Regions from separate parts of the Serratia sp. Sp408 genome, predicted to be linked through region 1. Evidence: predicted binding sites of a transcription regulator. Region 1 holds the regulator's gene; each other region holds the start of a gene.
What was found. Region 1 encodes Fur, which represses iron uptake genes when iron is present. Its sites were predicted from a motif close to ATAATAATGAGAACNACTATCAA; they were not measured.

Region 2: the regulator Fur is predicted to act here: its motif matches at 2,168-2,190, upstream of AC2AXP_RS14270 (isochorismate synthase).
Region 3: the regulator Fur is predicted to act here: its motif matches at 2,494-2,516, upstream of AC2AXP_RS14330 (Nramp family divalent metal transporter).

The regions. Positions count from the first base shown of each region.
Region 1 is NZ_JBXUFT010000001.1:341,018-345,453, reverse strand. It holds gene ybfF (esterase) at 3-773, shown strand; gene ybfE (LexA regulated protein) at 1,024-1,311, shown strand; gene fldA (flavodoxin FldA) at 1,541-2,080, shown strand; gene fur (ferric iron uptake transcriptional regulator) at 2,405-2,851, shown strand; gene AC2AXP_RS01670 (beta-N-acetylhexosaminidase) at 3,052-4,436, opposite strand, start outside.
Region 2 is NZ_JBXUFT010000004.1:53,822-58,257, reverse strand. It holds gene AC2AXP_RS14275 ((2,3-dihydroxybenzoyl)adenylate synthase) at 1-923, opposite strand, end outside; gene AC2AXP_RS14270 (isochorismate synthase) at 929-2,131, opposite strand; gene fepB (Fe2+-enterobactin ABC transporter substrate-binding protein) at 2,334-3,287, shown strand; gene entS (enterobactin transporter EntS) at 3,366-4,436, opposite strand, start outside.
Region 3 is NZ_JBXUFT010000004.1:62,546-66,981, forward strand. It holds gene gltX (glutamate--tRNA ligase) at 1-279, shown strand, start outside; tRNA gene AC2AXP_RS14315 (tRNA-Ala) at 590-665, shown strand; tRNA gene AC2AXP_RS14320 (tRNA-Ala) at 727-802, shown strand; gene AC2AXP_RS14325 (NupC/NupG family nucleoside CNT transporter) at 995-2,182, opposite strand; gene AC2AXP_RS14330 (Nramp family divalent metal transporter) at 2,563-3,801, shown strand; gene AC2AXP_RS14335 (DUF2502 domain-containing protein) at 3,848-4,222, opposite strand.

The DNA.
Region 1 (4,436 bases):
CCATGAAATTACACTATCAATTATTGGCCGCCCAGGCCGAACAGACAAACGCGCTGCCGATTGTGCTGATACACGGGCTTTTCGGCAACCTTGACAACCTCGGCGTACTGGCGCGCGATTTGCACCGCCAGCATCCGGTGGTGAAAGTCGACTTACGCAACCATGGGCTTTCGCCGCACGCCGCCGAAATGAGCTATCCGGTGATGGCGCAGGATTTGCTTACGCTGCTGGACAGCCTGAATATCGAGCGTGCCATCGTCATCGGCCATTCCATGGGGGGCAAGGCAGCAATGGCCTTGACGGCGATTGCTCCCGAGCGTATTGCCAAACTGGTGGTTATCGATATCGCACCGGTGGCTTATCAGACCCGACACCATGATGAAATCTTCGCCGCCTTGCAGGCAGTGAGCGCCGCCGGCATGACTCAGCGTCAGCAGGCGGCGGCGCTGATGCGCACCATGCTGGATGAAGAAGGGGTGATTCAGTTTCTGCTGAAATCGTTCCATCAGGGCGAATGGCGTTTCAACCTGCCGGTGCTGATCGAGCAATATGAAACCATCATTGGCTGGCAACCGGTGCCGGCCTGGCCGCAGCCGATTCTGTTTATTCGTGGCGGGCTGTCGCCTTACGTAAAAAACGACTACCGCGACGACATCGCCCGCCAGTTCCCGCAGGCACGGGCGTATGAAGTGGCTGGCAGTGGCCACTGGGTACACGCCGAGAAACCGGATGCGGTACTGCGTGCCATTCATCGCTTCATCGACCAGGCCTGACGGCCAGTTGGCGAAAAAACGCGCTAAAGATAACGGCTTAGCGCGTTTGCAACGCAGTAAAGCATTGTCGTTGCTCCATCTGCTGGGGTAATATGGCGCGCTATAATTTTGCCGCCGTCGCCAGCGTGGTGTAAAACGCCGGAATGGGGGCAAATTTGGGTTAGGTTTTATCGACCTGAACTGTATTAACCGAACCGTCCGGAAGCGTGAAACGCTTTTTGATGCAAACTCCCTTGCAGTACCGCTACCTATGGCAAAAGAACAAACGGATCGCACGACGCTGGATCTGTTCGCAGATGAACGCCGTCCGGGGCGCCCGAAAACCAACCCGCTATCCCGTGATGAACAGCTTAGAATCAATAAGCGGAATCAGCTACGGCGCGATAAAGTACGTGGTTTGCGGCGTGTGGAGCTGAAAATCAACGCGGATGCGGTGGACGCTCTGAACAAACTGGCGGAACAGCGTAATATCAGTCGCAGCGAGCTCATTGAGCAAATGCTGCTGGCGCAACTGGCGGAAGAACAGCCAGAACAATGATCTTATCAGCCGCACGCGCGGCGCGGCGTTAAGGATGACGCCGGATCAACTCCGCATTTTATTCTTCGGGCATCGCATAAACGCGATAAAACCCCGGGGCAAATTTCTGGCATGATACGCGTTTAGCGGTGGGAGCTGGCTCCTCACCATGGCGATATTTTAAACGATACCGGTGCGAAAGCCGGGCGTCGAGTATTGTAATTAATTGAATTTAAAGGTTATACGCGATATGGCTAACGTAGGCATTTTCTTTGGCAGCGACACCGGCAATACCGAAAACATTGCCAAGATGATCCAAAAACTTCTTCGTCAGAGCTTTGGCGACGATGTGGCTGAGGTGCATGACATTGCCAAAAGCAGCAAAGAAGATCTGGACGCATTCGACATTCTGCTGCTCGGTATCCCAACCTGGTATTACGGTGAAGCACAATGTGACTGGGACGACTTTTTCCCTACGCTGGAAGAAATAGACTTCAATGGCAAACTGGTCGCGCTGTTCGGCTGCGGCGATCAGGAAGATTACGCGGAATATTTCTGTGATGCGATGGGGACCATTCGTGACATCATCGAACCTCGCGGCGCAGCGATTGTCGGCCACTGGCCAACCAAAGGCTATCATTTCGAAGCCTCCAAGGGTCTGGCAGACGACGATCACTTTATCGGCCTGGCGATTGACGAAGATCGCCAACCCGAACTGACCGACGAACGCGTGCAGGGCTGGGTGGCGCAAATCAGCGCAGAGCTGAGCCTGGCAGACATCGTAGGTTAAGCAGCGGTTATTTCCCCGCCGTTCAAGGCCCTGCGAGACGCATGATTAACGCAGGGCCGTTATCGACATCACGGATTGAAGCGATAGAAGCTACAAAATTGTAACTTCCCCCCTCGTCACGGTAGACTGCGGTTCGGTTTATCCCACCCATCAAGATGTTACATGTGTGACATGTAACGGTGCGAATATATCTTTGTTAACAACCGGCGGTTTCCATTTAGGTCAACCGGTTCTATAATGAGACGCAATAAATTCTTTGTGCCGACCGATGCCATAGGCAAAAATGCCTCAACTTGATTAGCATAGTAACAGGACTGAATCCGCATGACTGACAACAATACCGCATTAAAGAAGGCCGGCTTAAAAGTCACGCTTCCGCGACTCAAAATCCTGGAAGTACTGCAAGATCCGGCTTGCCATCACGTCAGTGCGGAAGATTTGTACAAGAAACTGATTGATATGGGCGAAGAAATTGGTCTGGCGACGGTTTACCGCGTACTGAACCAATTTGACGACGCCGGGATTGTCACCCGTCATAATTTCGAAGGCGGCAAATCAGTATTCGAACTGACTCAGCAGCACCATCACGATCACCTGATTTGCCTGGACTGCGGCAAAGTGATCGAATTCAGCGATGAATCCATCGAAGCGCGTCAGCGTGACATTGCCAAACAGCACGGCATCAAACTCACCAACCACAGCCTGTACCTGTACGGTCATTGCGCCATCGGTGATTGCCGCGAAGACGATACGCTGCACGACAAAAAATAATGCTGATGCATTAATAAGCAAGGAACCGCCAGACGGCGGTTTTTTTATGCCTGTCAGACAGGCAAAAAAATCCCCGGACGCGCCGGGGAAATCATGTCACAAAAGATAACAATGCAGCGGCAAACCACCTCTTTCATCAGGGTATTACCCCCTCCACACCCCAAACGCCCCGCCGCCGACACGCAGCGAGGCATTGGTCACTACGCCTGCACCGGTTCCGCACGGCTAAAGCGCTTGCCGTCAGGGCTGACCGCGCGAATTTGCACCTCGCCGGCTACTGCCGGCTTGGCGCTGTCATCATAGCGTTGCCACTGTTTGCCACCGTCGGTGGAATACTCGATAGCCAGTCCCGGCAAAGCAATATTGGCCTCCAGCTTGCCGTTGACGATCCGCGCACCTGGCACCGGCAGGCGGTATTTTACCCCGCCTTTATCCAGCTTGCCCAACTCGCGCTGCCCCAGCAGGTTGGCAAACCGCAGCCAGTCCTGCTGCAACTTTTTGTCATCGACCAAGTGGGTTTCCCCGCCCTTGTATTCTCGACCTGCCTTATAGTCCTGTTCCCAGCTGGCGCGGTGCCAGGCTCGTTCCGCCACCGACAGCGAGCGCGGGAACATCATATATTCCATTTGCGGATCGGTGCGCACCACTTCACTCCACAGCTGGGCGGAAAGGCCATAGGCGCCCGGCCACGGTTTATCGCTCTTGGCGGTGAAATAGTTGCCATCGCGATCCACCGACGTTTCAGCGTTCTGCGGCATGTTATCCGGTGCAAAGCTGAATATTTTGCGCTCATCACTGAAGCGGGTGCCCCAGTAATAGCCGCTTTCGTTTGGATTGACCTCATACGGGAAGTCCAGATAGACGTAGTCGGGGTTGGAAACCACCACTTCGTAACCCTTGTTGGCCCAGTCATTTACCGAATCGAACCCGCCCCAGTACAGGGTATCCCAGAAGTTGACGCCAACGCGCGCCGTGGCAAACGCCTTGGCGTCTTTGGCATCCTTCAAGCCATCCTGCCAGGCCTGCATTCTGTCGATGCCGTGCGCTTTAACCAGTTTGCTGACTTCCTGACCGAAGTAGCTCGGCAAGTGTTCCATGTCGGCAACCTTGCCCTGCTTGATCATCTGTTGGCAAACCTGCGACTTGGCCCACGGTTTGTCTTCTTTGCTCAGATCGAGCATGCCTTTGCCCGGTTCTGGCTGTTTGATGTCGGTATAACCGGCGCCCAGACGGATGTTCTTGGCTTCATCGCCGCCAAAGTGCCAGGTTTTCAGCGGTTGACCGGCTTCCTTATGCATTTGGGCAATTTCACCGATCACCTTGTCGACAAAGCGGGTTGATGAATCCAGGCACGGGTTCAGATAACTCTGGCGATTGAAGAATTGCACCGAGGTAGTATTGGAGCTGTCGGTAGGATCCAGCAGACGGAACTCCTCGGCCTCTTTTTGCTTACCTTCGGCAAGCAGTTTCTTATAACGCGCTTCCATGGATATCACCGCCGCACGCGCGTGCGCCGGCATATCGACCTCCGGGATCACTTCAATCTGGCGTGCCTGGGCGTATTTGATGATGTCGATATAGTCCT
Region 2 (4,436 bases), on a different contig from region 1:
ACCTGCAACAGTTTCAAGCTGGTCAACTGCTGGTTGCCGCCCCACTCTTCGATCGCCTGCAGCCACAGCGTGACCGCCGGAGGCACCAGCGCAGTAACGTTGATCCGGTGCTGTTCAATCAGCGTGAAGCACTGGGCCGCATCCGGATCGGCGGCAAACACCGCCACCCCACCGGCATACAACACCCCCAGCACGCCGGGTGAACTCATCGGATAGTTGTGCGCCACCGGCAGCGCGCACAGATAGCGCGTGTGCCGATCAAAATGGCAGATTTCCACGCTGCGGCGGATGCTGTAGTAATAATCGTTGTGAGTACGCGGGATCAGTTTCGGCGTGCCGGTACTGCCGCCGGAAAGCTGGAAAAACGCCACCCGATCGGCGGCAGACGGCGTGGCGCAAAAGCCTGCGCTGTCTTCGGCCAGCATCTGCGACAACGCCTGCGCGCCGTGCGGCTGATTACGCAACGCCACCACGCGCAGCGACGGATGCTGCTGACGGAACTCGGCCAGGAAATCATCGTTGGCGAACAGACCGTGCAGGCGATCGGCGATCAACACTGCCGGCTTGATCTGCGACGCATAGGCATGCAGCTCGCTGCGCTGATGGCTGAACAGCGCATTTACCGGCGCCACGCCGATTTTCAGCAGGGCAAAGAAGGTGACGTAAAATTCAACCACGTTGCCCAACTGCACCAGCGCGGTTTCGCCGGGTTGTACGCCACGGCGCAGCAGTGCCGCCGCCAGACGATCCGACCGCTGGTGCAATTGGCGATAGCTGAGGCTGGCGACCGCATCCACCAACGCGATATCGTCGTTATCAGCCTGGCGGGCGAGGATGTCGGTCAGGGGCAGATCAAGCCAATAACCGCGCTCACGATAACGCCGGGCAAAGACCTCCGGCCAGGGCGTAAAAGCAATGCTCATGTTTCTTATCCTTGATTCAGGCCAAAGGCGCGCAGAATGGTGCTGAGCTTGGTGCCGGTTTCATGCCATTCGGACTCTGGTGAAGAGTCCTGCACAATGCCGGCACCGGCAAATAGGCGTACCTGATTGCCGCTGACGGTTCCGCAGCGGATGGTCACCACCCATTCACCGTTGCCCTCGGCGTCACACCAGCCAACGATGCCGCCAAATACGCCGCGATCAAACGGCTCCAGCTCGGCAATCAGGTCACGCGCCACCCGGGTCGGCGTGCCGCACAGCGCCGGCGTCGGATGCAGCAGACAGGCCAGCGACAGCGCGTTTTCCTGCCGCGGATCCACTTCGCCGTCAATCGGCGTCGACAGGTGCCACAGCGTCGTGGTACTCAACAGTTCCGGCGCGTTGGGAATATGCAGGTAACGGCAACGGCCGCTTAACGCTGCACGCATGCCTTCGGTAACAAAACGGTGCTCTTTATGGTCTTTAGTGGAGCTCAGTAACTGCTGGCTGACCTCGCGATCGCGCTGTGGATCGGCCTCGCGGCGGGCGGAGCCGGCCAGCGGATTGGAATAAAATTGCGCGCCGGTCTTACGCAGCAGCAGCTCGGGGCTGGCTCCCAGCAATGCGCCGTCTGCCAGCGGTACGTGGAAGTGAAAACCGTTCGGGTTCTGCGCAATGATGCGCGTCATCAGCGCATGGCGATCGACCGGCTGGCAGGTTTCAATCTCCAACAGGCGCGACAGCACCACCTTATCCAGCGTGCCTGCACGGGTTGCCGTCACCGCATCGCTGACCATTTGCATAAATGCTGCCTGTGCCGGCACTTCGGTTTTATGCGCGATATCCGGTGCCGCAGCGTGCTCTATCCCTTGCGCGGCCATAAAGGCATTACGATCGAACCAGCGGGTTTGGCGAGGGATAAACAACGACGACGGCTGTCGGGTATCGAACGGGATGGCGCCACACAGCACCGGCTGCTTGATGCCCGCCAGCCGAGCTTCGTCAAAGGCATGGCGCACCACCTGCTGAAATTCGCCGTTCACGTCGTCGCCACCCACCGCCGGCAAACTGACTTTGGCAAAACACCCCTGAGTGCTCAGGCTGCGGAAAGGAGAAGTGAAAAAGAAACCGGCAGCGAGATCCGGCGGTAGGTAACCCCCTTCACTGCTGTGCGATTGCATGTTTTTGGCACCATTCATGGCTGTATCCATCGGTACGCCCTCTATTGTTTGCTAATAATAACCAATATAATAATGATTATCATTTATGTTTACGGGCGCTAAATTACCCTCCGGATTTTACTATGTCAATAAACGTAAACACTTCTTTCCCATCACAATCATGGTATAAACAGTGTGGCATTAGCTAGATAAATGATAAGCATTAGTATTTAATCGACAGGAACACGCCGACATGAAGAATATCCTGCTTTTGGGGCTGGCCTTATTCGCCTTCACCGCTGCGCACGCCGCCTCTCCCCAGTGGCCGCGCACCATTGACACTGCCCATGGCGTCGTCACTCTCTCACAGGCACCAACGCGCATTGTCTCGACCAGCGTTACGGTCACCGGTACCCTGCTGGCGATTGGCGCGCCGGTGATCGCCAGTGGCGCCACCAGCCCCAACGGTAAGCTGGCCGACCAACAAGGCTTCTTCCGGCAATGGGGGGATATCGCCGCACAGCGCGGTGTCAAACGCCTGTATATCGGCGAACCCAACGCCGAAGCGATAGCCGGCGAAGCGCCGGATCTGATCGTGATGTCCGCCACCGGCGGCGATTCCGCCCTGCGCTTATACGATCAGTTATCGGCCATCGCGCCGGTGCTGGTGGTCAATTATGATGACAAAAGCTGGCAGCAACTGGCTACAGACCTGGGCTATGCCACCGGGCGCGACGCCGAGGCTGCCAAGCTGACCGCCGATTTCGCCGCGCGCGAGCAAGCGCTGAAACAGCGGATGACCTTGCCGCCGCAGCCGGTCAGCGCATTGGTGTTTCGCCACGACGGCAAGGCCGCCAACCTGTGGACCGCCGAGTCATCGCAGGGTGAAATGCTGCAACAACTGGGCTTCACGCTGGCACAGCCACCGTCCAACGTCCACGGCAGCACCAGCCAGGGCGTGCGCAAGGACATTATTCAACTGAGCGGGGAAAATCTCGCGGGTAGTCTTAACGGCCAAACGCTGTTGCTGTTCGCCAACGATGACGGCGACGCCGAGCGCTTGATGGCAAATACCTTCCTGACGCACCTGCCTGCGGTGCAAAACAAGCGGGTCTACGCGCTGGGCAATGATACCTTTCGTCTGGATTACTACAGCGCCAGCAACTTGCTGACGCGATTAGAAAAACTGTTCATCCACTCACGTTAGCCAGACTGGCGGGTAGCGCCCGAATCGCCTTGCCGTCAGGCGATTCGGGCTATCCGGCGCAGCTTGAGCTCGCTGACATCAGGCTTGCGTCACCTGCGGTTTGTCGAGCGTCACCAGACGTAATCCACGCATGGCGAACACCAGCAGCACGCCGAGCACCGCGGCGCCAAAGCCAAAGCTGGTCGAGGTCATCGCCGGCAACATATACGCTCCCATCGCCCCCAGCAGCAACGCGCCCAGGGCATCACCCACCACGTTCTGCGCGGTCCACAGCCCATTGATGCGCCCGAGGAAGGCGTCCGGCGTCAGGCTCTGGATCAGCCCGTATTGCAGCAGCGAATTCACCGCGCTCAGGTAACCGAATGCCACCAGGCACGCCAGCGCCGCCCCGTACCACGGCATCAAACCAAACAAACCAATGGCGACGAACGCCGCTATCGCAGTCATCAGCATCATCCAGCCAGGCCGTGCCAGATGCGCCACCCGACCGCTGGTAAAGGCGCCAATCGCCGCGCCGAGCGGTACCGCCGCATACATCAGGCCCAGGCTGGAAGCGCCGACCAGCCAGTCGCCCGCCAGCGCCGGGTAGAGGATACGCACCGCACTGGCCATGGTCAGCAGCGCGCCGATCAGCGCCACCATACCGATCACTTTATTCTGGAACAGAAAGGCAAAGCCACCTGCCAGCGCTTTCAGCGGGTGCTCGCGCGGCTGTGGCGGCGGCATCAGCTGCGGCAGGCGTAGCAGTGGCACCAGCGTCAGCAAGGTGCCCAACGCTGCCAGACCGTAGTTCCACGCCACGCCGGCATGGGCTATCACCAACCCGCCCACCGCCGGCGACAGGATCGATCCAAAACGCACCGTCAGCATACTGATGGCGCCGGCCTGGACAATGTTTTCCCGCCCAACCAACGCCGGTGTCGCAGCCAGCAGCGCCGTCACGCCGACGGCGCCAAAGAAGCCATCCCACACCGATAACAGATAGATCGCCACCAGCGATGGGGTTGGCAATGCGGCATTGATGCACATGCCGACAAAGCCGATGCCACAGGTTGAACGCGCAAACAGGATCAGGCGACGGCGTTCGTAGCGATCCGCCAGTACACCGCCCATCAACAGCCCGGCAAACATGCCGCTGCCGGCCAAGGT
Region 3 (4,436 bases), on a different contig from region 1:
TTGCGGCCGGTGGCTCGCCAGCCGTTGGAAGCGGTGCGCGTCAATCTGGCTGCCATCACCGAATGGACGCCGGAAAATGTGCATAACGCCATTCAGGGCACGGCAGATCAACTGGGTGTTGGCATGGGCAAAGTGGGCATGCCATTACGCGTGGCCGTCACCGGCGCCGGTCAGTCGCCGGGCATGGACGTTACCGTTCATGCCATCGGCCAGGCGCGCAGCCTGAAGCGTATCGATCAGGCACTGGCCTATATTGCCGAGCGCGAAGCACAGGCCTGATAGCCGTATCTGGTGCCAGGCAGCGACTGGGTTGCCTTTTGCTCAGGCCTTTCGGCCGGGTGAGCTGGCAGTAATCAGACGTCTAGCCTGCGATTGCTCGTCCATACACAGCCCCGCGAGGAGATTCGCGGGGTTTTTTTATGCCGGATGATTGCCGAGTTTTTCAGCGCTTCAGGGCGTTTTGTAGCGATAAACGTGCTGATTTGGCGGCTTTTTCAGCGCTTGATCGAGTAATGCAAATTAGCCGTTGACAGGGTTTGCCGGGTTTCATATTATGCGCCCCGTTCACGGCACAAAGTGTTTGTGGAATGGGGCTATAGCTCAGCTGGGAGAGCGCTTGCATGGCATGCAAGAGGTCGACGGTTCGATCCCGTCTAGCTCCACCAACCTTTATCTCAGTAAGGTTGGTTGATACCGTAACGCCGGTTAATGCGTACCACATTTTGTGGGGCTATAGCTCAGCTGGGAGAGCGCTTGCATGGCATGCAAGAGGTCAGCGGTTCGATCCCGCTTAGCTCCACCACCATTTAAAAAGCCGACCTCTGGGTCGGCTTTTTGCTTTTCTGCTGTCTGACTCACGACGCTGGCGGAACGCGATGGCATCACGCGCCATTGCCTGCCGAACGGTTCAGGAATCTCAATCCTCTGCGACAGGCATAAAAAATGCCGCTCAGCGTCAACTGAGCGGCATGGGAGGCTTGACGGTGGGCTAGGCTTAGCCCAGAACCAGGCCGGCGATCGACGCGGACAGAATGCTCACTAGCGTAGAGCCGTACACCAGTTTCAGGCCGAAGCGCGAAACCACGTTGCCCTGATGCTCGTTCAAGCCCTTAATCGCACCGGCAACGATACCGATAGAAGAGAAGTTGGCGAAGGACACCAGGAATACCGACAGAATGCCCAGACTGCGTGGCGACAGTTCAGCCGAGACTTTCTGCAATTCCATCATCGCCACGAATTCGTTGGAAACCAGTTTGGTCGCCATGATGCTGCCAACCTGCAGCGCTTCGTGTTTAGGGATACCCATAATCCAGGCAAATGGATAGAAGAAGTAGCCGAGGATCTCCTGGAAGCTCAGACCGAAGATGGCGCTGAACAGGCCGTTGAGTGCGGCGATCAGGGCGATAAAGCCGATCAGCATTGCGGCAACGATTATTGCAACTTTAAAACCTGCCAGAATATATTCACCCAGCATTTCAAAGAAGCTTTGGCCTTCATGCAGATTGCCGAGGTGCAGTTCTTCTTCGCTACTGGTGTCGTACGGGTTGACCAACGACAGCACGATAAAGGTACTGAACATGTTGAGCACCAGCGCCGCTACCACGAATTTGGCATCCAGCATGGTCATGTAGGCGCCGACGATCGACATGGAGACCGTCGACATCGCGGTTGCCGCCATGGTGTACATGCGCTTTTCCGACATCTTGCCCAGAATGTCTTTATAGGCAATAAAGTTTTCCGACTGACCGAGAATCAGTGAGCTGACGGCGTTGAATGACTCCAGCCTGCCCATACCGTTTACCTTGGACAGGACGGTACCGATGATGCGGATCACAAATGGCAGCACCTTGATGTATTGCAGTATGCCAATCAGCGCAGAAATGAACACGATAGGGCACAGTACCTTCAGGAAGAAGAACGCCAACCCTTTGTCGCCCATACCGCCGAAGACAAAATCAGTCCCTTGTCCTGCAAATCCAAGGAGTTTATCAAACAGGGCGGCGAACCCTTTGACGAAGCCCAGGCCCGCTTCCGAATGCAGGAAAAAGTAGGCCAATAATACTTCGATAACCAATAATTGAATAACATAGCGAATGCGGATGCTTTTGCGATCGCGGCATACCAGCAATGCCAAAATCGTTACCACCACTAACGCCAACGCAAAGTGCGCAATATGGGACATGTTTGCTCCAAATTTGAGGCAGGCTGAATTTCGGTTGTCATTCTATGTAACGCTGCGTTTAAAAACGAGACTTCGATTGCAAATATAGAAACTGAGAGTGGGATTCTTCTTAAAGTAGTCCAGTAAAGCACTCCAAATCAAGATGTTAATAATTTCACCCATTGGTAGCATTTTTGTGCTAATTTGATTTTCAGGCGTACTTCGTTCTGTTTCTGGCCAACGCCAGCGGCAAGAAACTTGTTGAAATAGCTGCGATATGTTCGTAAAGCCTTCGTCGCCGTCTATCACAGGGATAAGCATCACCTCTCTAAATGCAATTGATAATTATTATCATTTTGTTATGATTACGGTAAGCTTAATATGAGTAAGGGCTAAACGATATGTTGAACAGCCGTGCGGTTACTTCTACCTCCACCAACCGCCCGTCCAGGAAGATCAAACTTTCTTTGATGGGCCCGGCGTTTATCGCCGCCATCGGCTATATCGATCCCGGTAACTTTGCCACCAACATCCAATCCGGCGCTTCCTTTGGCTACAAACTGTTGTGGGTAGTGGTGTGGGCCAACATCATGGCGATGTTAATCCAGCTATTGTCTGCCAAGCTCGGCATCGCCACTGGCAAGAACCTGGCCGAACATATCCGCGACCGTTTTCCGCGGCCGGCAGTATGGGCCTATTGGGTTCAGGCGGAAATCATCGCCATGGCTACGGATTTGGCCGAATTTATCGGTGCGGCGATCGGCTTTAAACTGCTGCTCGGCGTCACCCTGCTTGAAGGCGCGGTGCTGACCGGTATCGCCACCTTCCTGATCCTGATGCTGCAAAAACGTGGGCAGAAACCGCTGGAACTGGTGATCGGCGGCCTGCTGCTGTTCGTTGCCGCCGCCTACATCGTCGAGCTGGTATTCTCGCAGCCGCAGTTGAGCGGGCTTATCAAAGGCATGGCCATTCCCGACCTGCCTAACGGCGATGCGGTGTTTCTGGCGGCCGGCGTGCTTGGCGCCACCATTATGCCGCACGTGATCTATCTGCACTCTTCGTTGACGCAAACCGCCGGTAAAAATTCGCAGGCGGAACGTTATGCATCAACCAAGGTAGACGTGGCGATTGCCATGACCATCGCCGGTTTTGTCAACCTGGCGATGATGGCTACCGCCGCTGCGGCATTCCACTTTAGCGGCCATAGCGGCATCGCCGATCTTGATCAAGCCTACCTGACCTTGCAACCGTTGCTGGGGCACGCCGCTGCAACGGTATTCGGTCTTAGCCTGGTGGCGGCGGGACTCTCTTCCACCGTGGTTGGCACGTTGGCGGGGCAGGTGGTCATGCAGGGGTTCGTGCGTTTCTATATTCCACTGTGGGTGCGGCGCGTGGTGACCATGCTGCCGTCGTTTATCGTGATCCTGCTGGGTATGGATGCTACGCGTATCCTGGTGCTCAGCCAGGTGTTGTTGAGCTTTGGTATCGCGTTAGCGTTGGTACCACTGCTGCGTTTCACCGGTAACCGGGAACTGATGGGGGATCTGGTTAACAGTAGATCCATACAGAATATCGGGTGGCTGATCGTATTGATCGTGGTGGGGCTGAATGGCTATCTGCTGGTAAGCAGTCTGTTCTAACCGCTTGGCGCTAGCTGAAAGGGCGCGAAATCGCGCCCTTTTGCATTTAATCGTCGTCGTGGTCGTGATGACGGTGCTTGTGTTTATGATGCTTTTTATAATGGTGCTTATCGTATTTGCGATAGCGACCATCATGGTAATAGTAATTTTTGCGCCAGTAGTCGCCGTCACGCCAGCGATAGCCGTCCCAGTAATATCCCCGGCGGCTGCGTTCGCCCTGATAACGCCCACGGTGGTTTTCCCACCAGTCACGATCGCGCCAGTCATGGCCATCCCAATAATTGCCGCGTCGATCCTGATCGCCTATGCGTAATGAAACGCCGGGCATCAAATCAATGTTGAGGCCTTCGGCCTGCGCCTGTTGCGCCAGTGGGGCTGTGGTTGCCACTAAGATAGCGGCCAGTAGCAGAGGTTTAAACATGCTTTCTCCTGTTGGCGGCTCACCGTGCAAAAATTCCCGTATGCCCGTCACGCGTAGCCTGTGCTCGCTTGATGCCCTGCGGGGAGGTAAACCGGCCTTATAGTTAATCTGTCAGCATGTTATCGCTATCGACGTATAAAGAATCTGAGGGAGATTCTGAAAACCACGCTGTGGCAACGAATTAAGATTTATCTAAAGTAAAATCACACCCCGG